Regions from separate parts of the Ruegeria sp. AD9 genome, predicted to be linked through region 1. Evidence: riboswitches for the same ligand, from Rfam matches in the RefSeq annotation. Region 1 holds a riboswitch; each other region holds the start of a gene.
What was found. A riboswitch is a leader RNA that binds a small molecule or an ion and turns the genes downstream of it on or off. The one in region 1 is predicted to bind cobalamin.
Positions count from the first base shown of each region.

Region 2: it holds a riboswitch for cobalamin, as region 1 does, so the genes downstream of both, ACR0AM_RS02685 (DUF1636 family protein) here and ACR0AM_RS18840 (hypothetical protein) in region 1, are expected to answer to the same signal.
Region 3: it holds a riboswitch for cobalamin, as region 1 does, so the genes downstream of both, ACR0AM_RS03930 (ABC transporter substrate-binding protein) here and ACR0AM_RS18840 (hypothetical protein) in region 1, are expected to answer to the same signal.
Region 4: it holds a riboswitch for cobalamin, as region 1 does, so the genes downstream of both, ACR0AM_RS20070 (DUF4198 domain-containing protein) here and ACR0AM_RS18840 (hypothetical protein) in region 1, are expected to answer to the same signal.

Region 1 is NZ_JBQFZP010000018.1:45,267-52,521, reverse strand. Features, by position in the region: gene ACR0AM_RS18855 (YbaB/EbfC family nucleoid-associated protein) at 1-131, opposite strand, end outside; gene ACR0AM_RS18850 (DNA polymerase III subunit gamma/tau) at 321-2,084, opposite strand; gene ACR0AM_RS18845 (protein-tyrosine phosphatase family protein) at 2,257-2,769, shown strand; gene ACR0AM_RS18840 (hypothetical protein) at 2,761-3,168, opposite strand; cobalamin riboswitch at 3,260-3,478, opposite strand; gene ACR0AM_RS18835 (alpha/beta hydrolase family protein) at 3,611-4,468, shown strand; gene rsgA (ribosome small subunit-dependent GTPase A) at 4,505-5,533, opposite strand; RNA gene ffs (signal recognition particle sRNA small type) at 5,692-5,790, opposite strand; gene ACR0AM_RS18820 (bifunctional 2',3'-cyclic-nucleotide 2'-phosphodiesterase/3'-nucleotidase) at 5,830-7,255, opposite strand, start outside.
Region 2 is NZ_JBQFZP010000001.1:543,178-550,432, reverse strand. Features, by position in the region: gene cobN (cobaltochelatase subunit CobN) at 1-2,841, opposite strand, end outside; gene cobW (cobalamin biosynthesis protein CobW) at 2,845-3,900, opposite strand; gene ACR0AM_RS02685 (DUF1636 family protein) at 3,905-4,279, opposite strand; cobalamin riboswitch at 4,374-4,578, opposite strand; gene ACR0AM_RS02680 (NAD(P)-dependent oxidoreductase) at 4,681-5,676, shown strand; gene ACR0AM_RS02675 (hypothetical protein) at 6,151-7,014, shown strand; gene ACR0AM_RS02670 (helix-turn-helix transcriptional regulator) at 7,154-7,255, shown strand, end outside.
Region 3 is NZ_JBQFZP010000002.1:184,237-191,491, forward strand. Features, by position in the region: gene ACR0AM_RS03915 (GlxA family transcriptional regulator) at 1-501, shown strand, start outside; partial or broken gene ACR0AM_RS03920 (ABC transporter ATP-binding protein) at 1,391-1,901, opposite strand; gene ACR0AM_RS03925 (FecCD family ABC transporter permease) at 1,898-2,947, opposite strand; gene ACR0AM_RS03930 (ABC transporter substrate-binding protein) at 2,944-3,948, opposite strand; cobalamin riboswitch at 4,102-4,293, opposite strand; tRNA gene ACR0AM_RS03935 (tRNA-Gln) at 4,455-4,529, opposite strand; gene ACR0AM_RS03940 (NADPH:quinone reductase) at 4,620-5,609, opposite strand; gene ACR0AM_RS03945 (SH3 domain-containing protein) at 5,721-6,182, opposite strand; gene ACR0AM_RS03950 (2-hydroxyacid dehydrogenase) at 6,381-7,255, shown strand, end outside.
Region 4 is NZ_JBQFZP010000024.1:13,976-21,230, forward strand. Features, by position in the region: gene ACR0AM_RS20060 (substrate-binding domain-containing protein) at 1-708, opposite strand, end outside; gene ACR0AM_RS20065 (ROK family transcriptional regulator) at 883-2,088, shown strand; cobalamin riboswitch at 2,209-2,407, shown strand; gene ACR0AM_RS20070 (DUF4198 domain-containing protein) at 2,540-3,325, shown strand; gene cbiM (cobalt transporter CbiM) at 3,332-3,943, shown strand; gene ACR0AM_RS20080 (cobalt ABC transporter permease) at 3,940-4,503, shown strand; gene cbiQ (cobalt ECF transporter T component CbiQ) at 4,503-5,282, shown strand; gene ACR0AM_RS20090 (energy-coupling factor ABC transporter ATP-binding protein) at 5,279-5,929, shown strand; gene ACR0AM_RS20095 (hypothetical protein) at 5,946-6,161, opposite strand; gene ACR0AM_RS20100 (hypothetical protein) at 6,238-7,236, opposite strand; gene ACR0AM_RS20105 (hypothetical protein) at 7,229-7,255, opposite strand, start outside.

The sequences.
Region 1 (7,255 bases):
GATTCGCCGACAACCATCATGTTGTTCAGCTCTTCCTGCATTTCGGTCATCTTGGTTTGCAGGTCTTGTGCGGATTTCATCATCTTTGCCATGTCGCCCAGTCCGCCAAGCCCGCCGAGTCCTTTCAGCATCAGTCGTCTCCTGTGTTTCTGTTTGGTTCTAAATACGGACCGCAGGCAGGCGGCACAAGAGGTCTCCCGCCTGTCCAGATCAGAGCGTCGCCGGCCGATCATTTATGCGCCCGCATTCCCTCCCTCAGTTTCATCGTGAAAGGGGGTGAGTATGCCGGTTTCCTGAAACTTGGACCCACGGGCCTGGGGCTAATCCTCTTCGAAGGGGTCCCATTCATCTTCGACTTCGGGAAGGGCCTCGGTCTCAACCTTGGCGGCACGCTGTTCAGGTGTTTCGATCCGAATGATCTTTGCCTTGGGGAATTGCGTCAGCACGGCCTGAACCAGCGGGTGCTCTTCGGCCTCGGCTTTCAGGGCTATTTCGGCCCGGTCCCGCACTTCCGCGATGGTCGCCGCATCCCCGTCCGAGACAATGGAGACGGCCCACCGATTGCCAGTCCAGCGTTGCAGGGCAGAGCCCAATCGCGACGCCAGATCCGACGGTGCCTGAGGCGTCGGGGTGAATTCGATCCGGCCGGGCTGGTACGACACAAGGCGCATGCCGCTTTCCACCTCGACAAGCAGTTTCACATCGCGGTTTGTGCGGATCAGTTCCACCACATGTCCGAAGGTTGGATAGCGGGCCAGGGCCGTCTGGGCATCCTGCGCCAGCGCGGCAACCGGTGCGCCACCCGCGCCGCGCGGGGGCGATGCATAGGCAGGCGGCGGGGTCGCGTTGGATTGCGTTGCCACCGGGGCCTGCCGGGACATTGACATGCCCCCGCCCGGCCCGCCGGGTGGCGAAGGTGGGGCGTCTTGCAGCCGTTTGATCAGTTCTTCGGGGCTGGGCAAATCGGCGACATGTGTCAGTCGGATAACAGCCATTTCGGCGGCCATCATCGCGTTGGGCGCCGCAGAGACTTCCTCCAGCGCCTTCAGCAGCATCTGCCACATCCGGGTCAGAACCCGCATCGGCAAAGCCTCGGCCATGTGCTGGCCCCGTGTGCGTTCGTCGGGGGAAACCGTCGGGTCTTCGGCCGCGTCGGGTGTGATCTTTACGACGGACACCCAATGCGTGATTTCGGCCAGATCGCGCAGCACAGCCAGAGGGTCTGCGCCTTCCGCATATTGCCCGCTCAGTTCAGTAAGCGCTCCTGCCGCGTCACCGCGCAGGATCATGTCCATCAGGTCCAGAACACGACCTCGATCCGCTAGACCCAGCATCGCACGGACCTGATCTGCCGTCGTCTCACCGGCCCCGTGCGAGATTGCCTGATCGAGCAATGAGGTCGCGTCGCGGGCCGACCCTTCTGCAGCGCGGGTGATCAGCGCCAGTGCGTCGTCGGCAATCTGCGCGCCCTCGGCCCCGGCGATCTTGCGCAGCAGACCGATCATGTCTTCGGGCTCAATCCGGCGCAGGTCAAAGCGTTGACACCGCGACAGAACCGTGACTGGCACTTTGCGAATCTCGGTGGTCGCGAAGATGAACTTCACATGTGCGGGCGGTTCCTCGAGCGTCTTGAGCAGCGCGTTGAATGCGCTGGTCGAGAGCATGTGAACCTCGTCGATGATGTAGATCTTGTAGCGCGCGCTGGCTGCGCGATAGCGGACACTGTCGATGATCTCGCGGATATCGTTGACGCCGGTACGGCTGGCGGCATCCATTTCCATCACATCGACATGGCGGCCTTCCATGATCGCGATGCAATGCTCGCACTGACCGCAAGGCTCTGTTGTCGGCCCTCCGGTTCCATCCGGTCCGATACAGTTCATGCCCTTGGCGATGATCCGTGCCGTGGTGGTTTTACCCGTTCCGCGAATGCCGGTCATGACAAAGGCCTGCGCAATCCGGTCGGCTTCAAAAGCGTTTTTCAGGGTGCGCACCATGGCATCCTGACCCACCAGGTCGGCAAAGGTTTCCGGGCGGTATTTGCGGGCGAGAACCTGATAGGCGGGGCTGGGCGTGTCTGTCATGTCTACTCGCTCGGATTCGGTGCTTCGGCACAGCGTAGTGGCGGCGGCAGTCCGCGTCCACTGTGGGGCGTGATGATTTTTTGTTTCAGAAACGGGCTGGTTTCCAACTAAACTGGTCCAGCGGATTTAATGGCTCATTTCTTAAAGAGTACCTTGGGGGAGGACGCACTTCATGTCGCAGCTGGTCATTTTTGCTCTGCAGGTCGGAGGCGGAACGCTTGCCCTTACTTCAATGCCAGGGCGTGGCGGGGATTACGCCACCGATCTGGATACGATTGCGGCGTGGAAACCGGGCCTTGTGATTTCAATGACGACGGATGTCGAAATGCTTCAGGATGGCGCGCAGCACTTTGGCAGTGACATCCAAAGCCGGGCCAGCCGGTGGGTTCACCTGCCGATCGAAGATTTTGGAGCGCCAACGCAAGCGGTTCGGAAGGCCTGGCCAGAGGTCAGCGCCACCGCCCGACACGCACTGTCGGGCGGTGGCCGGGTCCTTGTACACTGCCGTGGGGGGTGCGGCAGGTCCGGGATGATTATTCTGCGACTGATGGTTGAATGCGGTGAACGCGCCAGCGACGCACTGGACCGCTTGCGGGCCGTGCGCCCCTGCGCTGTCGAAACCGATGCGCAGCTGGCCTGGGCGTCCCGGATCACCCCGGCACAGGTGGAAGTGGGATCAAGCTGAAAGCTGCTGTGGCGCGTAGCCGGTTTTTTGGGGGCGGATCGTTGAAACCTCGATCATGGCGCAAGGCAGGTTCGCGATGGTGCCCGAGGGCAGCGTGCTGAATGTAGGTCCAAAGATCAAATCAGCATAGGCATCCAGATCCCGAGTTGCCGTGTCAGGGTGTGTTCCACAGAAAATGCGAACGCTGTCGGATCGCGCTCTGATCGTTGCCATGCACCCTTCTGCGCAATGTGACAGCGCGCTGCTGCCTTCAAATTCGAAATCCTCGCTGGTGACCGAAACCGCCTGCGCCATGGCTTCCGAAATCGAGCGGGCCAGTCGCGCCAAAGCCGGGCAGGTTTTCCCTGTCCGCTGGCACACCGTTGCGCTGTATTCGTGTGATTTTGTCTTCCAGATCATCCTGCGCCCTCCGCGCGTGGTGGGCTGGAATATTGGGGCAGGTGGGACAGCATTTCGCCGTCAGGACCTGCCCGGACACCCCGCCCGAGTTTCGGTTTCAGTTCCGATGGCAGGTCTCCTGACTTGCGGGTCATTGCTCTGCCGACCTTCCCAGCCCATAGGCCAGTGGTATTTCGGCATTGCTTACCGCTTACAGTTGCGGGGGCAGTCGCGGACTTGGTTGATGTCTGTGTGACCAGACAAACCGCACCGTGTTCCCTTTTCATCCCGACCTCTTGTAGGGGCCGGAAACCATCACACAACCGCTAGCGTCTGATCGCGTTCCGAGTCAAGCCGATCTTTAGGCCGGACGTTTGGTCATGCTGGATGCGGATTATGTTCCGGCCTAGTGTCGTCGGCATTGAAGGCAGGCAAACCGATTGTTTCAGTGAAAGCCGGGATCATGTTGGATACGGAACAGACGGTGTTGATCGAAGATTTCAGCTTTCCGTCAGGGTCCGTGACCTTGTCGGCGCGGTTGTACCGGCCTGTGGGTGAGCCGGAAACCGTTGTTGTGCTGAACAGTGCTACAGGTGTGCCGCGTGACTATTATCGCCATTTTGCGCGATGGCTGGCTACCAAGCGGGGGATGGCTTGCCTGACCTATGACTATCGGGACTACGGGCTTTCGTTGGTCGGCCGCCTGAAAGACGCGCGTGCTACAATGGCGGATTGGGCATTGATCGATATGCCGGCGGCACGGGCCGAGATGCGCAGGCGGTTTCCAAAGGCGCAGCACTGGACCATCGGCCATTCGGTCGGTGCGATGCTGGGGCCGGTGCAGCCGGATATCAACCAGATTGACCGTATGATCTGTGTGTGTTCGGGGCTGGTGACTTTGAAAGATCACCCATGGCCCTATCGGGGGCTGGCGGGGCTGTTCTGGTATGGCCATGCACCGCTGATGGTGCGGGCGCTTGGCTATCTGCCTGGCAAAGCAATCGGGTTTGGCTCGGACCTGCCCGCCTCGGTCTACTGGCAATGGCGCAAATGGTGCACAGCTCCTCTTAGCTACGTTCCCGAGATCGGGCAGAATTTGCCTGATGCGCATTGGGGCAGTTCTGGAACAGCTGTGGATCTGTTCACGTTCGAAGACGACCAGATGGTTCCGCCCGAGGCGGTTTGGCGCCTTGCCGATCTGTATGGCCCCGGGGCCAGACGCCACCTTCTGAAGCCTGCCGAATTTGGGCTGCCGGAGATTGGTCACATAGGCGCATTTGCCCGGCGCAATGCAGCGGTCTGGCCGCGCCTGATCGCCTGATCAGACGCGACGCAGGTTTTCCATAACACCTTGCAGCTATGGCCGTTTGCGAAGCTTCTTGTCCTGCATGACACCGCGGACCATCTTGCCGAACGCCTTGTCCCGCGCCCGCGATTGCGCAACGGTTTCCGAGTTTCGCTGATCTTCGCGCCGCAGCTTGCGCCAACGGTCCAGCCGCGCCGGATCAAGAACGCCCTTGCCTATTGCGTTCTGCACGGCACAGCCGGGCTCGGTCTCGTGCTGACAATCCGAAAAGCGGCAGCTTTGGCCAAGCTCTGTGATGTCCGAGAACACGTTGTCGATTCCGTCCTGAGCGTCCAACAAACGCAATGCGCGCATTCCCGGCGTGTCGATCAGCCAGCCACCGTTACCCATCCGGTGCAACGCGCGCACCGTTGTCGTGTGCCTGCCCCGTGCGTCGTCTTCGCGAATTCCAGACGTGGCGAGGTTTTGATCCGTCATGGCGTTGCTGAGCGTCGTTTTACCCACGCCCGACGACCCGACCAGCGCGCCGGTCTGGCCTTTGGGGCACCATGCCAGAACCTTTTCGATATCTGCCGGGTCTAGCGCATTGATCGCCAGTACCGACAAAAAAGGGTCCAGAGATTGCACTTGTCCCGAGAAACTGCCGGGGTCATCCGACTGGTCAACTTTCGTCAGGACAACGACCGGATAACATCCGGCCTGATGTGCCAGCGCCAGATAACGTTCCAGCCGGGGCAGGTTGAAATCGGCGTTGCACGAGCTGACGATGAACAACACATCGACATTGGCTGCTATCAGTTGTGTTGCGGCACCTGTACCGGCAGCCCTGCGTTGCAGCAGGCTGCGCCGGTCCAGAATGTGACGCACGCGGTTTTCGGCGTCGGCAAGGACCCAATCCCCAACGGCATATGAACCGGTCGGATTATCCGGTGTCAGCAAAGGGATATCACCATCCGGGCTCAGCCCGATCAGACGGTCCCGATGTACCGATGCGATACGAAAGGGCGTGTCAGAAGGAAAAACCGCATGCTGCGCGGCAAAGTAAGAGGACCATCCCAGGTCCGAAAGCGTATAAGACATTTATCTGCCTGTTTTCAGAAACAGCAATGCCAACGGATGGCAAGCGCGCATCCGCAGGTCGTGTGTTCAGGCAGTCCGGTGATTCCGGTAAATCAGAACCAGTCTGCCCGAAGGGTTTTCACTACAATCATAAAGCCCTCCTGTGGCTGTGGTTCACGAAGTGAGAGGTTGGACATCGACCCAAGCGGGGCTCGTTGTGGCTGCTTCCTTCCGGACCTGACCAGGTTGGCGAGGCGCTCGCCCGCGCCAACCTCTCGAGTCCGGATATAGGGAAGGCATCGGGAAAAGACAACCCGTCAGAGCGTCAGGCGAATGCGTTCAAATCCCCTGCCATCCGAGCCCAGCAGCACGGGATCGAACCTGCGTAACTCATCCAGATATTTCAGGGCGCCCGGACCTGTTCGAAGAATTGTCGCCACGCCCCGCTGCGGCATCAGCGAGAACGGGTAGGGCTGCTTGGCGATCGGATCGGGCGGAAGGTGCTGTGACAGGTAATCCCGCACAAGGTCCTTGATGCTCAACGGTGGCAGGCTGATCAGCTCTGTCGTTGTCGCATGCGGAAAATGCCCGCCTCCGCTGGCGCGGTAATTGTTCAGCGCCATAACGAATATCTGCTCCGGTCGAACGGGATGGCCTGCATATGTCAGATCACTGATCCGCCTGTGGTCTGGATGGATCATTTTCCCCTGCGCATCGTATCGCGGCGGCTGTGTGGGGTCGATCTGATAAGACAGTCCAAACACGATGTCGAAATTGTACCCGGCCCGTTCAGGGTTGATCAGTTCGGGTTCGGAACCAGACTTTAACTGGTTGAATACGCTGGCTGACATCTCCAACCAGTCCAGCAGATGCGCACCGCTGATCCGGATTGCACGCAGCTCGTTTGGAAACACGTGCAGGTCCGCGACATGGCGTAGACATAGCTCTCCGGCGGGTACCTCGGTGTAATGGCGCGGGCCTGAGCGCCCGCCGGATTTGGCAGGCGAAACAACCGACAAAACCGGCAGATCCGCCAGGTTGGTTCCCTGCAAAAGCGGGCGCAGTGCGGCGGCTTGCGCTGCAGCTACAAGGGTCAGCCCGCGATCCGGCGCACAGCAACTGAAATAGCTGTGCAATGTATCCGGGATATGTGCCACTGGTGCCGCAACGGATTGACGGGTCATACGATGCGCCACCTCACACAGGACCGCAATTTCACTGTCATCCCCGACGGCTGTGCCGTTGCTGATAACCGGACGCAGTTCGACGCGGCTATCCCGGATTTGCACTTTGCCGTCCGGCCCGGCGGTCACGGCCAAATCGATAACCCCCAGGTAAGAGCCCGCTGATCCCGGCATGACAACGGGCGTCCCATGTACCAGCCCCGTCAGGTGATCGACCATCGGGGTATTGGCGTGACCCTCTCCTGGAAGTGTCAGGTGAGTGTGCCCGGCCACAATGGCATCGATGCCTTTGATCGCGGCTAAGGGTAGCACGGCGTTTTCCATCCCCGCCACCGGTCCGCTGCCCCCAAGGCCGGAATGAGCAAGCGCCACGATGATATCACACCCCTCGTCGCGCAATGTCTGCGTCAGGGACTTTGCCGCAAGCAGGATATCTTCGACGACGATATCGTCATCCAGATTATGTGCCTCCCAACAGGCCGTTTGCGGCGGAAGAACCGAGAAGATGCCGATGCGAACAGGAATGTCTTTACCGTTCAAAGACACAGTGCGGTTCAGA
Region 2 (7,255 bases), on a different contig from region 1:
CAGCAGCAGGTCAGTTTCCGTCAGATCCTGGAGGTGAACAAAACTGTCGGCATTGGCGACACGATCCGTGATTCCCGCTTTGTCCTGCGCGATGTGTTCACCTTCCAGCGCGTACGAGCTGGCCTCAAGCCATGCCTCCCCGGCTTGGGCGCGCGCCTCGTCCGTATAGGTCTCGGACAGATGGGTCATGTTCAGGCCGTAACTGCCGGGTGCCGGGCCAAACACCCGCGTAGCCGGGGCGTGACCGGCATAGGGGTTCCAGTCGGTCGCTTCATCACGCTCTGACAAAGCCCGAACCGCCTGACCATAAAGGGCTGACAATGTGGGGAACACATCGCGAAACAAGCCCGAAACCCGCAGGGTGACGTCCAGACGCGGGCGGCTCAGGTCGGTGATGGGTAAAACTTCGATACCCGAAACCCGCTCGGATCCCTTGTCCCAAACCGGCTTTACACCCAGCAGGTGCAGGGCCATGGCGAATTCTTCGCCCGCAGTGCGCATGGTGGCCGATCCCCACAGATCGACAATCAGCCCTTTCGGGTAATCACCTTCCTCCTGCAAGTGCCGCCGTACCAGTTCCTCGGCCAGTTTCACGCCTTGCGTGTAAGCTGCGCGGGTGGGCACAGATCGCGGATCGGTGGTGTAAAGGTTTCGCCCGGTCGGCAGCACGTCAAAGCGGCCCCGATAGGGCGAGCCGGACGGGCCAGCCTCGATCCTCTTGCCGGCCAGCGCATTGATCAGGGCCTTGCGTTCGGCATGGGCGGATGGGGCTGGGTCGAAACTGCCGGTCACGTCCGGTACACGCCCATAGACGTGCAGCCCGTCGCCGAACTGACTTTCTTTGATATCGCAGACAAAGCGGTCAATGCGCGTGATTGCTTCGGCGGTGCTGGTGGCCTGATCCAGACCCAGATCGTTCTCCAGTCCAATGGCCTGTGCTTCTTCCCGGATATCTTCCTGCAGCCGGTCGCGGCGTCTGGGGTCAAGACCGTCCGCGTTTGAAAATTCGTCCAGCAGGGCTTCCAGCCGCACCATCCGGTCAGGCGTTCCGCTTTCTTTCATGGGAGGCGGGATGTGGCCCAGGGTCACCGCGCCGATCCGGCGTTTGGCCTGCGCGGCCTCGCCCGGGTCGTTGACGATGAACGGGTAGATCACCGGCAGGTCACGGATCAGCGCCTCGGGCCAGCAGTTTGCCGACAGGGCGACTGATTTTCCGGGCAGCCATTCCAGCGTGCCATGCGCACCGATATGGATCAGCGCATCCGTTCCTAGACCTTTGCGCAGCCACAAATAGAAGGCGACATAGCTATGGCGCGGGGTGCGCGAAAGGTCGTGATAGTCGTCATCGCGCAGCTCGGGTGTTCCGCGTTCTGGTTGCAGTGCGACCAGCGCCTTGCCGCGTCGCAAAGCAGTGAATTGAAACGCGTCATGAGCGAAAATTGGGTCTTGCTCGGGATCGCCCCATACGGTGTGCAGATCGGTGCGCAGGGTCTCGGGCAATTCAGCGAGTGCACTCAGATAATCCTCAAGCGGCCACGATACCCGGGCGTCCAAGAGTGTGTCGGCAATCGGTTCGGCAGCCGTGATGTCGTAGCCTTCACCGTGAAGATCAGACAGCATCGCTTCGGCTGAGGCCAACGCGTCGAGACCGACCGCATGGGCCATCTGCCAATCTTTGCCGGGATAGGTGGACAGGACCAACGCGGGGATCTGGTCTGCCTTGGGTTTATCATTCAGAGCAAGCCAGCCAGATACCCGGTCGATGATCGCCTCGATTCGGTCCGGCTCGGCCCGATGCGCAAAACGCGAGTATTCCAGATGCGGATCGCGCTTGCCCGGCTCTTTGAAAGAGGCAATGCCTGCTGATATTCGCCCGTCCACTTCAGGCAATACCACATGCATGGCGAGGTCGGCGGGTGACAGGCCGCGTTCGGCCTCGGCCCAAGCCTTGCGTCGCGAGGTGGCGAGGGCGACCTGAAACACCGGCACATCCGCCGCGTCCAGAGGCGACGTGCCAGACGCGCCCTTACCCGAGAATGAAGTGGCGTTGATGATGGCCGATGGTCTCAGGGCAACGACCTGTTCCCTGAGCCAGTTGGCAGCGGCCGGGGCCTTGAGCGACGGGGCGAACAAACCCACCGCCTGGAGCCCGCGGGCGCGCAGGCTGCGGATCAGGGCCGCGACCGGGGCTGTGTCTGCTGATGTCAGATAAGCGCGGTAGAAGGTTACGAGAATGCGTTTCGCATCGTTCTCGAACGCGGAATCCACCGGGATGACACCCTGTTCCGGGCACCACGCACCGCATTCGGGCAGGGTTTTCGCGCCCATCACCGGCCCGGCATAAAGCCCTGCTGCTAACGCCATCTGGGCCAATGCGGCCTGCGCGGCGACTTCTCCGCCGGTATCACACAGATGTGCCAGCCGCCGCAGGGTCGAGAGGGGCAGGGTCGAATACTCATCCAACCGAGTGTCTTCGCGCCCATCCGCCGGTAGAACGGCCAGCGCGATGCCTTTGGCCTGCGCCAGTGCCAGAACCTGTTGCAACCCGTAAGACCAATAGGGCACGCCACCGATCAGACGGATCAGGATGCCCTTTGCGCCTTCAAGTGTCTGTTCAACATAGGTGTCGACGGACAGGGGGTGTTTCAATGCAGCAAGATTGGCCAGCCGCATCGTGGGCATCCGCCCCTCAGGCCCGCCGCCGCGATGCCAGCCCGCCGCGAAAGCGCCCAGGTCACTGTCGGAAAAGGACAGCACAACCAGATCGGCCGGGCTTTGGCCCAGATCGGTTGGGGTCTCGGTTTCCTCGAGCCCGTGGCTTTCGCGAAAGACGACGTGCATGACTTACTCGGCAACCTCGGTCACACCCACTAGGATATCACGGATCTCAGCCTCTTTGATGTCGTCATGTTCGGCAATGACGACCAGGCGCGAGCGGCGCTCTTCACCGGGCTCCCACGGGCGGTCGTATTGGTGACGAACCCGTGCGCCGACAGCCTGAACCAGCAGGCGCATCGGTTTGCCAGTGACGGCGGCATAGCCTTTGACGCGCAGGATATTCAGCTCAGTTGCCAGACGTTCAATCCTGGCAACCAGTTCCGCCGGGTCGGTCTGTTCCGGCAATTCGACGATGATGCTTTCGAAATCGTCATGCTCATGATCGTGATGGCCATCGTGATGTGACGGGCGCGCGTCCATGTCATCTTCGGCGGCAGCCTCAAGGCCAAGCACGACACGTACGTCGACGACCCCCTCGGCAACCTCGACGACGGGAAGCGGGCGCGGCGCCTCAGCGGCGATGATCTGTTTAGCTTTCGCGACACCTTCGGGACCTGCCAGATCGGGCTTGGTCAGCAGGATGATATCCGCGCACGAGATCTGATCCTCGAACACCTCGGACAAGGGTGTTTCGTGGTCGATCGAGTCATCAGCCAGCCGTTGGGCATCCACCGCTTCAACGTTCGGAGCAAAGCGACCGGCGGCCACGGCCTCGGCATCGGCCAGCGCAATAACGCCATCAACGGTAATTTTCGAACGGATATCAGGCCAATCAAACGCTTTCAGCAGCGGTTTGGGCAGTGCAAGGCCGGATGTTTCGATCAAAATGTGATCCGGGCGCGGTTCCAGCGCCATCAGCGCCTCGATGGTCGGGATGAAATCGTCGGCCACGGTGCAGCAGATGCAGCCGTTTGCCAGTTCCATGATGTTTTCCGCAGGGCATTCCGGAATCGCGCAGGACTTCAGGATGTCGCCATCAACACCCACATCGCCAAACTCGTTAACAACAATCGCAAGGCGCTTGCCCTGCGGGTTCTGCATCAGATGGCGCACCAGCGTGGTTTTGCCCGAGCCCAGAAAGCCGGTGATCACAGTGACGGGGAGTTTTTCAAGGTTCGACATGATCTCAGGCTCCAATCGGGGGAATGCGCGAGGCGCAGTTTTTGCGGAAATGTTCAGGACGGTCGCGCCATTTCACCAGACCATCGCCTGTGGCCAGATACTTAGTCGCGCCATCGATGATGACATCGACGTGATCGATTTCGTTCAGATTCTCGTAAACAAAGGTCCAGCGATCCGGCCCGCCCCGAAGCACGATGGAACAGCCCTGATCGCAGTTCGAAAGGCATTCGACCGGTTTCAGAATGATGCCATCCGGCAGGACAGCCTGTTCCAGGGCCTTGTGCAACAATGTGCCGGGTCGCTCAGCGTCATCCTCGACGGGCAGACCCCGGCGGCAAGTCGTGCAGACCAGTAGCTCTACCGGTGCGTTCTCGCTCATGTCTCTCATCCCCCCAAATCCTCTTCGCGGGGGACGGGGTTTCATGCGGGCACCACGTCTGCACATGGACCCGACACCGGAACACCCCGCCCGGTTTCAACTTCGGGTGTTGGCAGGTCTCCCGGCTTGCGGATGCCAGAGCGGTCGCTCTGTCGGATGTCCCGCCTTCCCGGCACAGGCCAGTGGCATTGGGCATCCTCTCCGGTCACGGTCGCGGGGGCGGCTGCGCTTGGCGGATGAACCGTTGACGCATTCCCTTTTCATCGGCTGTCGCCGACACCAACGAAAGGGACATGCGGCACCGCTGACCCGCTTGTCAAGCGGTTCGCGCGCAACAAATAAGCCAAGGAGAAAAAAGCGACCTGTAGGCGTCGTTCGGCGGCATGAAGAATGTGTTCGGTATGTGGTCGCATGACGGGAAAACGACGAACTTGGAGATGCGTCATATGAAAGTGGGATTTATCGGTCTGGGTAACGTAGGCGGAAAGCTTTCGGGATCCCTTTTGCGCAACGGCATTGATCTGACTGTGCATGACCTGAACGCGGATCTGGTGGCCGAGTTTGTCGCCAAAGGTGCAAAGGCGGCTGAGGGGCCCGCCCAGTTGATGCGCGATTGCGATGCGGTGATCACCTGTCTGCCGTCTCCGGCAGCATCAGACGCAGTCATGCAGGAGATGTTGCCCGACGTGGGCCCCGGCAAGATCTGGATGGAGATGTCGACCACGGACGAGGCCGAAGTCAAACGCTTGGGAGCCGAAGTCATATCGCGCGGCGGTGCGGCCGTCGATTGCCCGGTTTCTGGCGGGTGCCACCGTGCCGCGACAGGCAATATCTCGATCTTTGCGGGCTGTGACCGGGAAACGTTTGAACGAATTCTGCCGTTCCTGACGACAATGGGTCGTCGGGTTTTGCACACCGGCGAACTGGGCTCGGCCTCGGTGCTGAAAGTGATGACCAATTATCTTGCCACCGCCAACCTGATCACCTGCGCCGAAGCACTGGTTACGGCAAAGGCTGCGGGGATGGATCTGAACACGACCTATGAGGCGATCAAAATCTCGTCCGGCACGTCCTTCGTGCACGAAACCGAAAGTCAGGTCATCTTGAACGGGTCGCGCGATATTTCCTTCACCATGGATCTGGTGAAGAAGGATATCGGTCTGTTTCAGGAGGTCGCCGACCGCGCCGGGGTGCCGCTGGAAATAAACCCGGTGATGATCAACATCTTTAACGATGGTATCGCACGCTATGGCGAACGCGAGCTTTCACCAAATATTATCAAGCGGCTGGAAGAGGCAACCGGCCTGGATATCACCGCCCCGGGCTTCCCTGCCGAAATGACGGATGATGAGCCGGAGGAGCCGGGATACGAGGTTGTGCCACAAGGGCGCGCCTGAACGTAAAGCACATACCAGACAAAATCTCGCCCCTTGAACGAGCAGGGGTAGGCAGGTGTTCCGAAAAACACGCCATATCTGGCCCGCAATTCGACAGAATCGCGGGCCTTGAACGTCTTGAAATACCGAGCGTCGCACGCGTGTACTGCGGGGTTAGGTCAGCGATTTGGATGTTGTTGGAGGCGAGTACCGGAATCGAACCGGTGTACACGGATTTGCAATCCAGAGAGAGCGTAAGCGAAAACAACGGCTTAAGGGTGCAAAACACCCCCAGACAAAAAGTGAACAAAAAGCGAAAGTTTCAAAGCCAAATTCGCCGGTTCAAAACGAAAAAGGCCCCGTCACAGCGGCAACTGTGAACCGGGGCCAAATAGAAAAAGCCTGTCAGCTTTCGCAGCACATTAGCATGAGCCAGTGCCGTACCGCAAACGCTCAGTCGGCTCTTTCGTGGCCTCTGACTGGCGAGGTGGTCCAATGAGCTGGCGTATCGCAAATGAGTGCGCTGAGCGCCGCTTTGGCAGCGCCGCGCGCAAGCAGATCATCATGTTCCTGGCGGATAAGGCGAGCGATGACGGTTCGGGTATCTGGTGCTCCAAAGGGACCATCCAGCGCCATACAGAGCTTAGCGAGAGCACGGTTAAGCGCACCATCATCGACTTCCTGCGCGAAGGCATTCTGATCGAGACAGGGCGGCGGCACTGCAAGAACGGCTACACCGTCATTTACCGCATTGTTCTGGAGCGCGTGGCCGGGCTCGAACCCACGGCCGAGCCCGATATTGAGACGGGGGTCACTGTGAACCCCGTCCAGCCTGAACCCGGTACGGGGTCCACGGTGAACGGGGTACGGGGTTCACGGTGGACCCCAAACCATCCTAAAACCATCCATAAACCACCTACGCGCAGGCGCGAAGTGGCGGAAGAGGTTGAAAATCTTGAAGCTGAGAAGATCTTGGCGGTCTATCCCGAGGACAGGAACCGAGACCGGCGGACCAGTCTGCGCCTGATCGCAGCAGCTGTGAAGGCGGGAGTGAAGCCCGATGATCTGAAGCAGGCGGTCAAAGCCTATGCCAAGGAAAGCGAGGGCTACACGCGCAGCAAGGTCTGTTTCTCAGACAACTGGTTCAAGATGCGCCGGTGGGAGAAGGGACTGGCCCAGATCCAGGCCGACCGCGAGAAGGCGCGAGAGGCCGAAGCCAAAGGCCGAGCGAGCCTCGCCGAGTGGATCCACGAGCGCCATCCCCTTTGCCGCCACATCACCAACCGGCAGATCGAGGATTTGATCGCATCAAAGCTGGTGACGCCCGAGCAGGTGCGCGCTGCGGGGCTGCAGGTGTGAGTGCATTCGCTAAGTCTGGGAGACAGCCACCAATGTCGTCGAGCTTTATGGTGCTCAGATCATACTGCGCACTTATGATTTGGAGATCATATTGACAATTTATGATCCAGAGGTCATATGGAGTGGCAGGAGAACCGCCATGAAGCACCTCGTGCGTACATCAAAAAACTTGGGCCACGCAATTCGTCAGGCTCGGAAGGCAAAGAACCTTACCCAGAAGGAACTCGCCTCGATGAGCGGT
Region 3 (7,255 bases), on a different contig from region 1:
GCCGACGAAAAACACATTACCGCATCAGGTGGGACCGCGACCGCAGACCTGATGCTGCATCTTATTGAACGCGACCATGGCGAAGAGCTGGCCACCGATGTTGCGGATCAAATGGTCTATAACACTGTGCGTAATGCGACCGCTAAGCAGCGCGTTTCGCTGCAGTCGCGCAATGGAATGCGCAATGCCCATCTGGCAAAGGCGATAGATATTATGCAGGACAGTCTGGAAACCCCAGTTTCACCATCCTTCATTGCAGACAATTTGGGTATCTCAACCCGTCAACTTGAACGGTTGTTTGGCAAGTACCTCAACACTTCGCCCAAACGGTACTTTATGGAAATGCGGCTGGAACGGGCCCGGAAGCTGCTTTTGCAAACCGAAGCGTCGGTCACCGAGGTCGCCGTGGCCTGTGGTTTTGAAAATCCGGGACATTTCTCTCGGGTATACCGGTCCAGTTTTGGCATCACACCGCACGCGCAGCGCAACAAGATCAACTGAAATCGGATAGATTGCTGCTTCTACCTGCCGACGGGGGTGCCGCGATCCGCTGACCTTGAACAGGTCCGACCTGGCACCCCCTGATCCCGCCGAGATACCCCCTCGTTAAAACTGGACTAGTCAACAGATCGGCAGGATTACCCACCAATAAATCTCGATATTGGCATAAGTATATCAAGAACTTGTCATCGACAGGTTTGTTGTGCCCTGTTTCGTTAATCTACCGTTAATTTAAGGCTCAAGTTGAGGCTTTGATTGGGGGTAATCTGCAATATCGACGTGCGGTCGCCGCGATCTGTTCAAGCTGATGGCGTTTCGAGATTTGGGTCAGGTCCCAGTGGTTTCCGAAAGGAATCTGATTCACGGTTCAAAACAAGTAGTGAACACACCACAAGGGTTTGGTCGACCGACGCTCGGACGACGCGCCTGCCGATCATCTTGGAAGGCAAGAAAACGAACGAATCCTATTTCTGTTAGAATCAAGACAGCATTCGACGAGCAATTTTGCAGTTTGTGAGGAAACCCAGATCAAGCTTGCTCGCCGTCGGAATACGCCTTCGAGGCCGTAGATTGTACTTATCTGGTATGGCGCGCTGACGACGCTGATATCCTGTGCGACCAGAAGCGATCGGGATCCGTCAGTCCAGATGATAGGACAGAAACCGTTCCGTCCCGCCGGCACTATACCCCCACTGTGCTTTGACACCGAAAACTTCTGAAACGGTTTGCAAAGACAAGGCTTGTTCAGGCGGGCCAAGAGAAACCAGCTGTCCTTTTGATAAAACAGCCACGCGATCACAGGCCATTGCCTGATTCAAATCGTGCAGTGCCATCACCGTTGTCACTTTTAGAATTCGAACACAGTCCAGGATCGACAGTTGGTGATGTATGTCCAGATGGTTGGTCGGTTCGTCCAAAAGCAAAAGGCCCGGTTGCTGCGCCAATGCACGCGCGATGTGCAACCGCTGGCGCTCTCCTCCAGACAATGTTGCCCATTCTCTGTGTGCCATATCGGCCATTTCCACAGTTTGCAGAGCTTTGTCGACTTGTCTGGTATCTTCGGCGCGCCAGGGCCGTAAGGCCGACAGCCAGGGCGTGCGGCCCAGCTCGACCACGGACCGTGCAGTTACGCGTTCGGCTGTATCAGCCTGTTGTTCAACAATGGCAATCCGTTGGGCAATCTGTCTGCGCGACAAATGCGAAACGGGATGGCCCGCTATGACGACTTTTCCCGAAACCGGACGTGCCAAACCCGCCAACAGGCGCATCAGAGTTGATTTGCCCGAACCGTTGGGTCCGACCAAAGCCAGTGTTTCGCCGGGCTCCACGACAAACGATACGTCTGACAGCAAAGTCTTGCCGCGAACCGAAAATGTCAGGTTTTGCGCCTCGATCTTCATTGGGCGTTCCTCTGGCCGCGCACCAGAATTACGGCAAAGGCAGGCGCACCGATCAGGGCGGTAACCACCCCAATCGGCAGAACCTGACCCGGGATGATGATGCGCGACACTATATCGGCGCCGATCAGGAAGACCGCTCCGATCAAGGCGGCCGTTGGGATAAGCCTGCGATGCCCCGGTCCTACAAGGAACCGGGCAGCATGAGGGATGACCAGCCCGACAAAGCCGATGGACCCGACGATCGAAACCATGACCGCTGTTGTCAGCGCGGTGGCGAAGATCAGGGTTGCCTGCACCCGCCGCACCGGTATGCCCAGCGAGGCCGCTGAATCAGTGCCGAAAATAAATGCGTCCAAAGCTCTGGCGTGAAAGCGGCAAATAAGCCAGCCGGCAAGGGCCACCGGAATGGCCAGATATACATCCGGCCAGCGCACGCCACTGAGGTTTCCCATCAGCCAGAACATGATCCCGCGCGCCTGATCGGCATTGGCGGATTTGGCGATGATGAAGGCCGTTAGCGCATTGAACAACTGAGACCCGGCAATTCCCGCCAAAACGATTTGCGCCGTCGCAGCCCGCCCGCCGCCTGCGCCGGAGGCTCGGGCCAGCAACGCGACAAAACCGAAAGCCAAAAGCGCGCCATTGAACGCGCCAAAAGACAGCGACAAAGCTCCCCCGCCCAAACCAGCGATGGTAACAGCCACGGCACCCGTCGAGGCCCCGGCAGAAATGCCCAAAATATAAGGGTCAGCCAACGGGTTTCGCAGCAATGCCTGCAACACGACCCCTGCGACAGCCAGACCGGCACCGCAGGACGCAGCGACCAGAGCGCGAGGAATCCGGTAGCTCCAGATAATACCCTGATCAATTGGGTCGACGGGCAGGTCCGCTCCGGCCAGCTTGTTGACCAGAACGGAGAGAACCAAATCGGGCGACAACGAGGTTTCCCCGATCATCGCGCCCGCAAGGACCGCCGCAATCAACAGTGGCACAGTTAGGCACGCGGCCTTGAAACCCTGCCGAAAGATTGCGGCGACCTCGTTCACAAGTTGTTTCCGATGGTATCCAGCTTCTCGGCCAGATCCTCCAGTGCCGGGATTGCGCGGATGGTGGCGTCCATGGCCTGCGCATCCATAACGACAATCCGGTCATTCTTGACCGCATCCATCTGGCTGGTCACCGGATCAGCGCGCAGGAACTCCAGCTTTTTCAGGTAGTCGTCCGCAGCAAAGCGACGGCGGTCCATCTTGGCAATCACGATCACCGTCGGATTGGCCTTGGCAATGGTTTCCCAGCCCACTGTTGGCCATTCTTCATCCGTCTCGACGACGTTGCGGATGCCCAATGTGCTCATCATGTATCCCGGTGCGCCCTTCTGCCCGGCCACAAACGGATCGCTTTCCATTTCAGGAGAGGAAAACCAGAATACGGCGGACACATCGTCCAGCTTCACGGCTTGCGCCTTGGCGACGGCTGCGGCTTCACGGGCCTTGTACTCGGCAACCAGGTCCGTGCCGCGTTCGGACACATCAAAGGCTGCCGCCAGTTCTTCGATACCCTGATACAGCGTATCGGTCGAGAACGCTTGCAGGCGGGTGCCATCACCGCCGACCGTATTGTCTTTGCCGACGCAATCCGCAGGCATCACGTAAGTTGGAATACCCAGTTCGTGAAATTGCTCACGCGTGGCGACGATGCCCTCGGGTCCGACATGCCATTCATATTGCGCTGCGACCAGTCCCGGCCGCTTGGCAACAACGCTTTCAAAGCTGGGATCATTGTCTGCCAGACGCTCTACCTTGGCATTCACCTCGGCATATTCAGGCAGCACCTCGTTGAACCAGACCGAGGTTCCAAGAACCTGCTCGCCCAGACCCAGAGCATAAAGCACCTCGGTCGCGGCTTGGCCGACCGTGACTGACGACGTCACTGGCGCGTCAAACGTGACCGAGTGACCGCAGTTTTCGATGGTTAAGGGAAAGTTTCCTTCGGCGGCAGCGCTGGTAGCCAGCAAGGAAAGGCCAATCAGGCCAGTGCGTAGAAACATGACAATCGATCTCCATGTGTCAATGACCAGAGAACGGGTGAATGGGCATTTACCGAAGCAACAGACGCTTTTCTGCCTGCTGTGAGCGCAGAGTGGTACATAGCCCGCCCGGCGCGTTTCTTCGGCAACCTCCCCGGACAACCCCGCCCGGTGTGTTTCGGTTTCATACCGGCAGGTCTCCTGACTGACGGGTCTTTGTCTGTCCTGTCTTCCCAGACCGAAATGGCCCAGTGACGGAATGGACAGCGCTCGCCGCCTACAGTTGCGGGGGCAGTTCCGGTTGGCACCAAAAGGCACCTCGGATTCCCTCTTAGCCACATCGGGACCGGTAAAACGCGGGTACCTTAACACTTACTCTGCGGCAAGAAAAAACTCGGGGGTCTTTCCCATTTTCTCCCAAGGGCATGAACCTGCGCGTCTCAACATGGTGCTGACGTCAGACAAGCCGCTGAGAAGGCGCTACAATCCGCCCCGAGGACGTCGGTGTGTGATATATAGGAAAATCATGGCTGGGGTGGTAGGATTCGAACCTACGATACACGGTACCAAAAACCGCTGCCTTACCACTTGGCTACACCCCAACGGTGAGCGGCTATCTACGATTGTTGATGGCAGGGTTCAAGAGCGTTTTGCAAAAAAAGCGAGCGCCGTAAATTTTTTTTGAAGGCCCCTCATTTGGTATCGATCAACACCGCTCCGGTACGGTTGCCTTCTTGTACCAGCGCATGGGCCGCAGCGCATTCTTCCAACGTAAAGACCTTGTGAACGGGGCAGATCAGTGCGCCATCAGTCAGTGCCTTGTGTAATGTCTTTATTGCGGTGGCGCGCAAGTCCGCGGGCAGCAGGTAGATCAGAACCGCTTCGAGCGTCACGGCCTTGAACATCATGGGTCCAAAGGGAAAGACAGGTGTCATATTCCGGGCAGATCCATATGCGTTGATACGGCCGTTTTCGGCGATGACGGCAATGTTGGTGGCAAGGTTCTGTCCAAATTCGACATCGACGATTCGACCGATTGCATGCCCATCATTTGCATCGAGGATCTGATCCGAAAGGTGTTCACCGGTGTAGTCGAGCACGACATCCGCACCAGCTGCCTTGACCCGGTCAAAGTTGCGGGCGCTGGCCGTTGCGATCACTTTGGCTCCGGCCCATTTGGCAAGCTGCACAGCCAGATACCCGACGGTGCCCGCCCCGCCATGGATCAATATGGTTTGCCCGCCCGGTGCGCCGCCCGAGAACACCGCATGGCTTGCGGTTAGGCCCGGAATTCCAAGAATTGCCCCGGTTTCAAGTGACACTGTCTCGGGCAGTTCGACAGCCTGAGATTCGGGCAGGGTGATGTGGCTGGCAGCTGTACCAAATGCGCGCTGCCATTGCCCGTTCCAAATCCACACGCGCCGGCCAATCCGCGCCGCGGGTACTCCATCACCAACCGCTGTGATGACTCCAGCCCCGTCGCTGTGCGGAACGATCAGCGGAAACGGGGGTTCCGTGACACCCGGCCGGGTTCCCGCACGGGCCTTGATATCCGAGGGGTTTACGCCGGAATAGGACAACTCGACCGTGACTTCACCTGGTTCAGGCTGGATCAGGGGAATATCCTGTATACGCAAGACATCGACAGCGTCTCCGAAGGCTGAATAAGTGACTGCGCGCATAGCGTCCTCCATTTAGGTCGAGTTAAGCGGCGATTGGGCCGGTAACTCAAACACCTTGTCGCGCTTTTTCAGGGCGATGCGCAACCGCGGATACCGGAATTCGTCTTTCGCCTATTCCCGAATTTCGGAAGGATCGACGCCCCAAAGGTTCGATTTCAATGTCCAGCCACGGTATCCGCCAGCGGTGATCCGGCACCAGTCCTGCGAACAGGTTCCAAGGCGCGCCACTACTCCGGTCTCGAAATGAGCGTTCACGGGCGAGGCTGGATCGGGGCGGGCATAAACAGGCAGCATCTCGGATTCGATCAGCACCGTTCGAACGCCAGACAACAAGGCATAGTGAACCCAGCCACCCGCGCCGTCGCGGTCCTGAACCTTGCGCCAGTTTCCGTATTCGGCGGTGACCTGCAGCGGCATGCCGCGCCGTTTGAATACCCAGTCGATTCGGTGGGTTAGGGATGGTCCGCGTCGCACGTTGCCTTCGGCTGCCTTCATCGAAACATAGCGGGGCAGGGGTAGGTTGGTGACCGAACCGCGTTTGACCTCGGCATGTGCGGCACAGACACCGAACATGACCAGAAATACGGAAACTGCCGCCAGAGATTGGCGTTTTACAGGTAGAATGCCACTCACTGACTGCCCGCTCTTATGCCTGTTGATCCGGTTTTGAAAAAAGGTCGACTCAATGCCATTGGGGTTCTTGTGCCCCGCCTTATCCTGCGCCACGATGCCATGGCGCGCGTCCGTTTGCAAAGCAGTGGGAGAGCCGAGGTGCCAAGAGAACGTTTAAGTGTTGTTGTTACGCGACGGTTGCCTGAGGCAGTAGAAACCCGGTTAAGCGAATTGTTTGACGTGCGCCTGCGCGACGACGACACCCCAATGACGCGTGAGGAATTAGTAGCAGCGGTGCAGGATGCCGATGTGCTGGTGCCCACGGTGACCGATACCATTGATGGCGGGCTATTGGGTCAGGCGGGTGAAAAGCTGCGGCTGATCGCCAATTACGGGGCTGGTGTCGACAATATCGATGTGGCGACGGCGCGGCAGCGCGGCATATTGGTGTCCAACACGCCCGGCGTGCTGACCGACGACACGGCAGATATGACCATGGCCCTGATTCTCGCTGTGACACGGCGCATTCCCGAAGGGTTGAGCGTCATGCAGCAAGGCGACTGGACCGGGTGGGCACCCACCGCGTTTCTGGGTGGTCGCATTGGCGGGCGGCGACTGGGAATTCTGGGTATGGGCCGGATCGGACAGGCCGTGGCCCGCCGCGCCAAGGCGTTTGGTATGCAGATCCATTATCACAACCGCCGCCGATTGCGCCCAGAGATTGAGCAAGAACTGGAGGCGACCTATTGGGAAAGCCTGGATCAGATGGTGGCGCGTATGGATGTGATATCGATCAACTGTCCATCGACGCCGTCGACCTTCCACCTGATGAACGCGCGCCGCCTGAAGCTAATGAAACCCTCGGCAGTGATCGTGAATACTTCGCGGGGTGAGGTTATTGACGAGAACGCTTTGACCCGGATGATCCGTACGGGGGAAATTGCGGGCGCGGGGCTGGATGTCTACGAACAGGGAACCAGTGTGAACCCGCGCTTGCGGCAATTGCCCAACGTGGTTCTACTGCCGCATATGGG
Region 4 (7,255 bases), on a different contig from region 1:
TGCCGCCGGTTCGTTGATGGTGTGCACCACGTTGATCGTCGGGTCTTTGGCCAGCAGGTTCTCCATCGCGCGGCGGCCGCCTTCTTCGTTGCCAGCGGTGACATCGCTGCCAACAAGGCGCGGGTCGTCTTCATCGCCAATCACGTTCGGATCGGCCAGATCAACACCAAACCCCTGCAAAAACCCCTGATTGCGAAGCACATCCACAGTGGGCTGGCTGACCGCAAGGTCCAACGTGGCGATTTTGGCGTCGTTTGCCGCATCTCCCAGAGTGGCTTTTGCCCATTGTCCGATCAGAAGCCCCGCAAGGAAATTGTCGGTGGCAAAGGTCGCGTCGGCCGAGTCGATAGGCTCAAGCGGGGTGTCCAGCGCAATCACCAGCAGCCCGGCATCGCGGGCCTGCTGCACCGCCGGAACGATAGACGACGTATCTGACGCGGTCAGCAGGATACCCTTTGCGCCATCCAGTATGCAGGTTTCGATGGCCTGAACCTGAGTTTCGTGGTCGCCGTCGACTTTGCCGGCAAAGGCCTTCAGCGTCATGCCAAGCTCTTCGGCTTTGGCTGTCGCGCCCTCTCTCATTTTGACAAAGAAAGGGTTGGTATCCGTCTTGGTGATCAGGCAAACGGTTTCACCTTCGGCCATTGCACTGCTTGCCATGGCCGTAACCGCCAGCGCCGTAGCGCCTGCAAGTTTCGCAAGTTTCATCGGTAGTCCTCCCAGTTTTCCCAATGCCCGTCAGGGCATACGTCTGATCGGGCGAAATCCGGCCCGATCGAACGTGAAAACCATCACAAGATTCGAATTTTGAGTCAATAAATAAATCACTCTTATTTATTATTGACAGAAAGGAAGGGTTTCAACATTGTCGTCACGAAGGGGATGGCCGTGTCTGCAAACAACTCTTTGGACAATACCGCTGGCGTACGCGAGCCAGACATGCGCGGCACCAATCAAAGCGGAATGCGGGCCCGAAATGAACGGCTTGTCCTGTCACTGGTCCGGCGCCATCAGGCCCTTGCAAAATCTGAGATCGCGCGGATGACCGGGCTGTCGGCACAGACGGTTTCGGTCATCATGCGCCAGTTGGAAACCGATGGGCTGCTTCTGCGGGGCGAACCGATCCGGGGAAAAGTCGGGCAGCCCTCGGTTCCCATGCGCCTGAATCCGGATGGCGCGTATTTCTTTGGGCTCAAAGTCGGGCGGCGCAGTACCGAGCTGGTGCTGACGGATTTCCTTGGCAATGTCAGGCACCGTGAGCGGCGGACTTATGATTTTCCGACGCCCGAGGCGACACTGAGCTTTTCCAAGGAAAGCCTCGACAAAGTGATGACGTCGCTGTCGCCCGAAGCGCGCGGCAGGATCGCGGGTCTTGGGATTGCGATGCCGTTCTACCTTTGGGACTGGGCGCAGACATTGCAGGTTCCGCAGGAGAAAATGGATCCGTGGCGTGACGCGGACCTGAAAGGCGCACTGGCCTCAAGCTATGACTTGCCGGTATTCCTACAGAACGACGCAACGGCCGCCTGCGGTGCCGAGCTGGTCTTTGGCCCGGCGGAAGGCCCACGAGATTTCCTGTATTTTTATGTGGGCTTCTTCATTGGGGGCGGGGTGGTTCTGAACGGCTCCATCTTTTCGGGGCGGGGAAATGCCGGTGCGCTTGGTCCATTGCCTGTGCCGGACGACGCAGGCGGAGTGAAACCGTTGATAGATGTCGCCAGTCTTTATGTACTGGAGCGCGCGACAGGTGAGAATGCCGCAACAGCCGGTTCAATTTGGGAAACGACACAGCATTGGGACGTACCGAAAACCCACCTTGAGAACTGGCTGAAACAAGCGGCGCACGGGATCGCCCATGCCACAGTCTCATCTTGCAGCCTGATCGACTTCGAATGTGTCAAGATTGATGGCTGGATGCCCGCAGGCATTAAGGCGCGGCTGGTGGAACTGGTTGAGGTCGAACTATCCGACCTGAACCTGACCGGGCTGGAACGGCCTTTGGTGTTGGCGGGGACGGCAGGCCCGGATGCCCGCTCATTGGGGGCGGCCAGTTTGCCATTGTCGGAAAGATACCTGCTCGAAGGGTAGGTTCATCCCTGAAAACCCCGACCTTTATCCAAAGCGGATCCGCCGGAAAAAGGGCATTGCCCGCTAAACTTTTTGACAGCCAGCGCAATTGATCGTTGACGGACGCCGAAGAAGTCTGGCAAGCCGCTCGGCATGTTCGGTTCCGGGGCGTGCTCTGGAATCAAAAGGGAATGCGGTGCGGGCTTTGGCCTAATTCCGCAACTGCACCCGCAACTGTAAGCGGCGAGCAGGGCTGAAGTGCCACTGGAGTTAATCCGGGAAGGCCAGCCCAACGCTTTGACCCGCAAGTCAGGATACCTGCCGGACATGTGCCTTTGACAAGGGCACTCCTAATCGGCGACGGGATGTGCGTCGGAGCAGGATGCTTGAAAAAGCAGCTTAGCTTGGACGTCCCCGCAGTCAAAACGCATCTCGTACCGGGGTTGGTACGAAGGGACAAGGACGACTATTGATGACCAAGCTGCTTTCTGCAGCCGCTGTGGCGATGGCGCTTCCAGCGATGGCAAATGCGCATTTCCTGCTGGAATACACCTCTGACACCATGATCGACGCACCGGGGAATGTTCCGGTCAAGCTGATCTTCTGGCATCCGTTCTCGAACGGGCATGTCATGGATCTGGACAAGCCGCAGGAATTCTACGTGATCCACAACGGTCAGAAAACCGACCTGCTGGACACTCTGGAACCCGTGCGTTTCACCGGTGGGGAAAACGAAGGCGCGGCATTCAAGGGTTATGTTCCGGTCAAACGGTCGGGCGACTATGTGCTGGTGACAGTTCCCCAGCCCTATTACGAGGGGTCTGAGGATATCTATATCCAGCAGATCGCCAAGGCATTCCTGAACCGCAACGAATTGCCGACCGACTGGATGAACCCGGTGGGCTTGCCGGTTGAGATCATCCCGCTCAACAAACCGACCAACATCATCGCGGGTTCGACCTTTACGGGTCGGGTTATGGCAGAAGGCCAACCGGTTGCGGGTGCCGAGATCGAGATCGAGTACATGGCCGCAGAACCGGACATGGAAAGCACGGCTGCTTCGGCCCCGACCGTCTCGCCGTTGCCGGGTGGTGCATTGGTCGCAACTTCGGATGATAACGGGTATTTCACATTCGGCGTTCCAAAAGCCGGATATTGGGGTTTTGCAGCGCTCGGCGCCGGTCCCGTGACCGAACACAATGGCAAAGAACTCAGCCAGGACGCGGTCATCTGGATCCGCGCCTGGGATTTGGAGTAACCGTAGATGCATATCGTTGACGGAGCCTTGTCCAACCCGGTCGTGATCGGCGGTGCCGTCGCTGCGGCGGGTGGAATTGCCATGGGCCTCAGGTCGCTGGATCTTGATCGCATCCCCACTGCGGGGGTGCTGTCAGCCAGCTTTTTCGTGGCATCGCTGATCCATGTTCCTATTGGTCCGTCGTCGGTGCACCTGATCCTCAACGGTATGGCCGGGCTTTTGCTGGGGTGGGCCGCATTCCCGGCCCTGTTCGTCGGGCTTTTGCTGCAAGCCGTCTTCTTTGGCTTTGGCGGGTTGACGGTATTGGGGATCAACACCCTGAACATCGCGTTGCCCGCGGTTCTGGACGGACTGATCTTTAGCCGCCTGATCGCCCACGGCTCACCTCTGCAAGGTGCGATATGGGGCGGGGTTGGCGGTGCCTTTGCCATTGCCGCCACAACCGGCATGGTTGCGTTTTCACTGGCCTTGTCCGGAGATGCCTTCCTGCCTGCGGCCAAGCTTGTTTTCTTTGCACATATTCCTGTCATGGCGATTGAGGCGATCCTGACCGGGTTCGCGGTTTTGCTGGCGCGCAAGGTCAAGCCCGAGCTGTTTGTCAAACGAGCGGTCGCATGAGGTATCTGGCAATCATTCTGGCGCTGTGCTGTGCACCCCTACCTGCCTTGGCGCATAAGGTCATAGCCGGAGTGTTTAAATCCGGTGACGCCATCGAAGGCGAAATCGGCTTTTCCAACGGCGACATGGCAAGCGATACCGAGGTCATCGTCAACGGCCCGGACGGAGCCGAGCTGGGCCGTATCGTAACAGATGCAGACGGGTTTTTTATCTACACGCCAAACGCGCCGGTGGCCCATACATTCTTTGCAAACCTTGGTGCCGGACATGTGGCCGAGGTCACCATGCCCGCTGCGGATGTCGCCCGGATCATGGGCGTTGAAGCGGAACCTGATACCCCGCCAACAAACGCACCTGCCCAGACAGCGGCGGTGCTCAGCACTGAACAACAACAGGTCATTGCCAGGGCCGTGCGGGATGAGCTGCGCCCGCTGCGTCGGGAAATCGCGGCTTACCGCGAACAAAATGATCTGCAAACTGTTCTGGGTGGGATCGGATATATTGTCGGTCTGTTTGGTCTGGGCTTCTACTTTGCGGCACGCCGCAAGCTGGCGGCCTGATGGCGCATGTTCTGGGACAACAGGAAAGCACGCTGGTCAAAGCGGGCGCGCAGCGGCGCGGCGCGATCAACCCGCTTGATCCTAGGATGCGGATCGTTATGGCGGTTGTCTTCGCGGTGGTGACAGTGGCGGTGTCCTCGCTGACAGCGCTGTGCGCGGCTCTGGCGGTGTCCCTTTCGCTTCTTGCCGCGTCGCGTCTGCCCTGGCGGAAGACATTGAAACGCATGGCCATGATGGACGGGTTCATCCTGTTCATGCTGGTGTTGTTGCCATTCTCCATGCCCGGCGACCCGATGTTTACGCTCTGGGGGTTTCCCGCAAGCTGGCAGGGCTTCTGGAAAGCGGTCGAGATCGCCTTGACGGCCAACGCGGTCATCCTGTCCCTTATGGTGCTGGTCGGCACGATGGAGCCGGTCACGCTTGGCCACGCCCTGCACCGCCTGCGCTGCCCCGAAAAGCTGGTTCACCTTTTGATGTTCACCATCCGATATATCGAGGTTCTGCGGGAAGAATACCTGCGCCTGCGCGCGGCCATGAAAGTGCGCGGCTTTCGCCCGGCAACAAACTGGCACACCTATCGCAGCTTTGGCTATCTCGTGGGCATGATGCTGGTGCGCGCGATCGAAAGATCCGAACGCATTCTTGATGCGATGAAGTGCAGGGGGTTTTCAGGCCGTATGCTGCTGCTTCAGGACTTTGCCCTGACCCGAAGGGACATCGTTTTTGCCGCAGGTCTTGGTGCCCTTTGCGCGGGTCTGATCATACTGGATTTGGCATGACACTGATTGCGCTTGAAGAAATCTGCTTTGCCTACGCCGGTCTGCCACCCGTTCTTGACGGTGCCAGCCTCAGCCTGTCCGCTGGTCAACGCCTGTCGCTGACGGGCCCGAACGGGGCAGGAAAATCGACCTTGCTGCGCATTACGCTTGGCTTGCAGCGCGCACAGTCCGGCACGGTCAGGATCTTTGGTCAGCAAAGGGTGCATGAGGCTGATTTTCACGACGTGCGCCGCCGGGTGGGCCTTGTGTTTCAGGATGCGGATGATCAGTTGTTCTGCCCGACCGTCGCCGAGGATATCGCCTTTGGCCCGCTCAACCTGGGCAGAACACGCGACGAAGCACTTGCCATCGTTGAAAGCGTGTTGGGTGATCTGGACCTGATGCATCTGAAGAACCGCATCACCCACAATTTGTCAGGGGGTGAAAAACGGCTGGTTACGCTGGCGACCGTTCTGGCGATGGAGCCCGAGGTTCTGCTGCTTGATGAACCCACCAACGCGCTGGACCCACGGAACGAGGCCCGGCTGCTGGAAATCCTCCGGGCATTGCCGCAAGCGATCCTTCTTGTCAGCCATTCCCCGGCCTTCCGAGCCGAACTGGCACCGGATGCGCTGGATTTGCGAGACGGAAAACTGGTTGCTGTCTGACAGGACCAATACGTGTTCAGCTGTTCCGCTTTCGGCTCATAAGCCCATATCTGACTGCCCATGCGCGAAACGATAGGCGTCTGCGACGGTCCTGTTTCACCGGGTGTTTCGACGGCGCGCCACCTTTTCGGTTGAACTCGAAAACGTCGATGATGCGCTCGGCGCAACCGCAGGCTTCGCCCATGCCAACTTTGGCAAAGTAGAATTTTTCGAAACGTTCCGGGTTTCGCATGGCACCCCTCCTGTTCAAGCGTAACTCCAAAAGCCAAGTGCCGCCAAATCACTTTGTTGCGGATGCAGAGGGGGTCCTATGGCGCGGCGAATGCGCTTCCCGTCCAGACATTGTCCAATTGATTGAAAACCGGCGAGGTGATGAGCATCTCGGCAGGGTACAGCAATTGCAGCTCATCCGCGAACCGCGTGACGCCGGGTACAAGCCCGGTGATGTTTTGCCACGCGGCCCAGCTGCCGGGATCGGACAGGCTGGTGGGATTGCCGGGATCAGCCGCCTGGTGCCAACCGGCCGCATTCAGGATCGGTGAAAGGGCAAAGCGCGCATCGTTGCTGTCAACCTCGGAACAGGCAGCAGCATCGCATTCCCAGCTTGTCCAGTCTGCCGCCGCGATGGTCCCGGCAATCGGGGCGGCGGCGTCGATGACCCGTGCCAGAACCTCGAACCCGCCACCCGCAGTCGGACGGCTGAGCGACAGGGGGTCGGTGGCCACGGCATGCAGCGCCGCGGTCGGTGCCAGGCTGAGGGTCCGGCCGATCAAAGCCAGCTGTGCGATGCCGTCGGTCACCGGGCCTGATCCGGCGGCCGGAAGGACCCTGACAGGTGTCAGGATCGGTACCGCACCGCCACGTATCGCGATCTCCTGCAACGCATTGTCGAAGGCCGGACCGAAATCACTGCGGATCGTATAGCTCAGCGGGAAACTGGCCTGCTGCGGACCAACGGGCCTTGCACCGTCGCGGGTGATGAAAGACATCGGCGGAACGGCACCCGGTTGCGGCAGCGAAATCTGCGGTCCCGCGATACCCAAAGCGGCCGCGATCATGCGAGCGCGCTGTTCGGCCTCACCATACTCGCTCAGCAGATTGATATAGCCGCCGATCTCGGTGATGTTGCGCGGCGCAGGGATGCGCGAAGGGGCAATATCGCCCGCAATGGCCAGCCTATGGGCAATCACCTCACGGGCGCGCTGGATCGCCGGAGAGTTGGTCGTTTCAAGAATGTTGATGATCGCCTCGGCAAGGCTTTCATCAATTCCCGGTTTGTCCGTCACATTTGTGCTCGTGTCACTCATTGTCGTCCTCCGCAGGGGC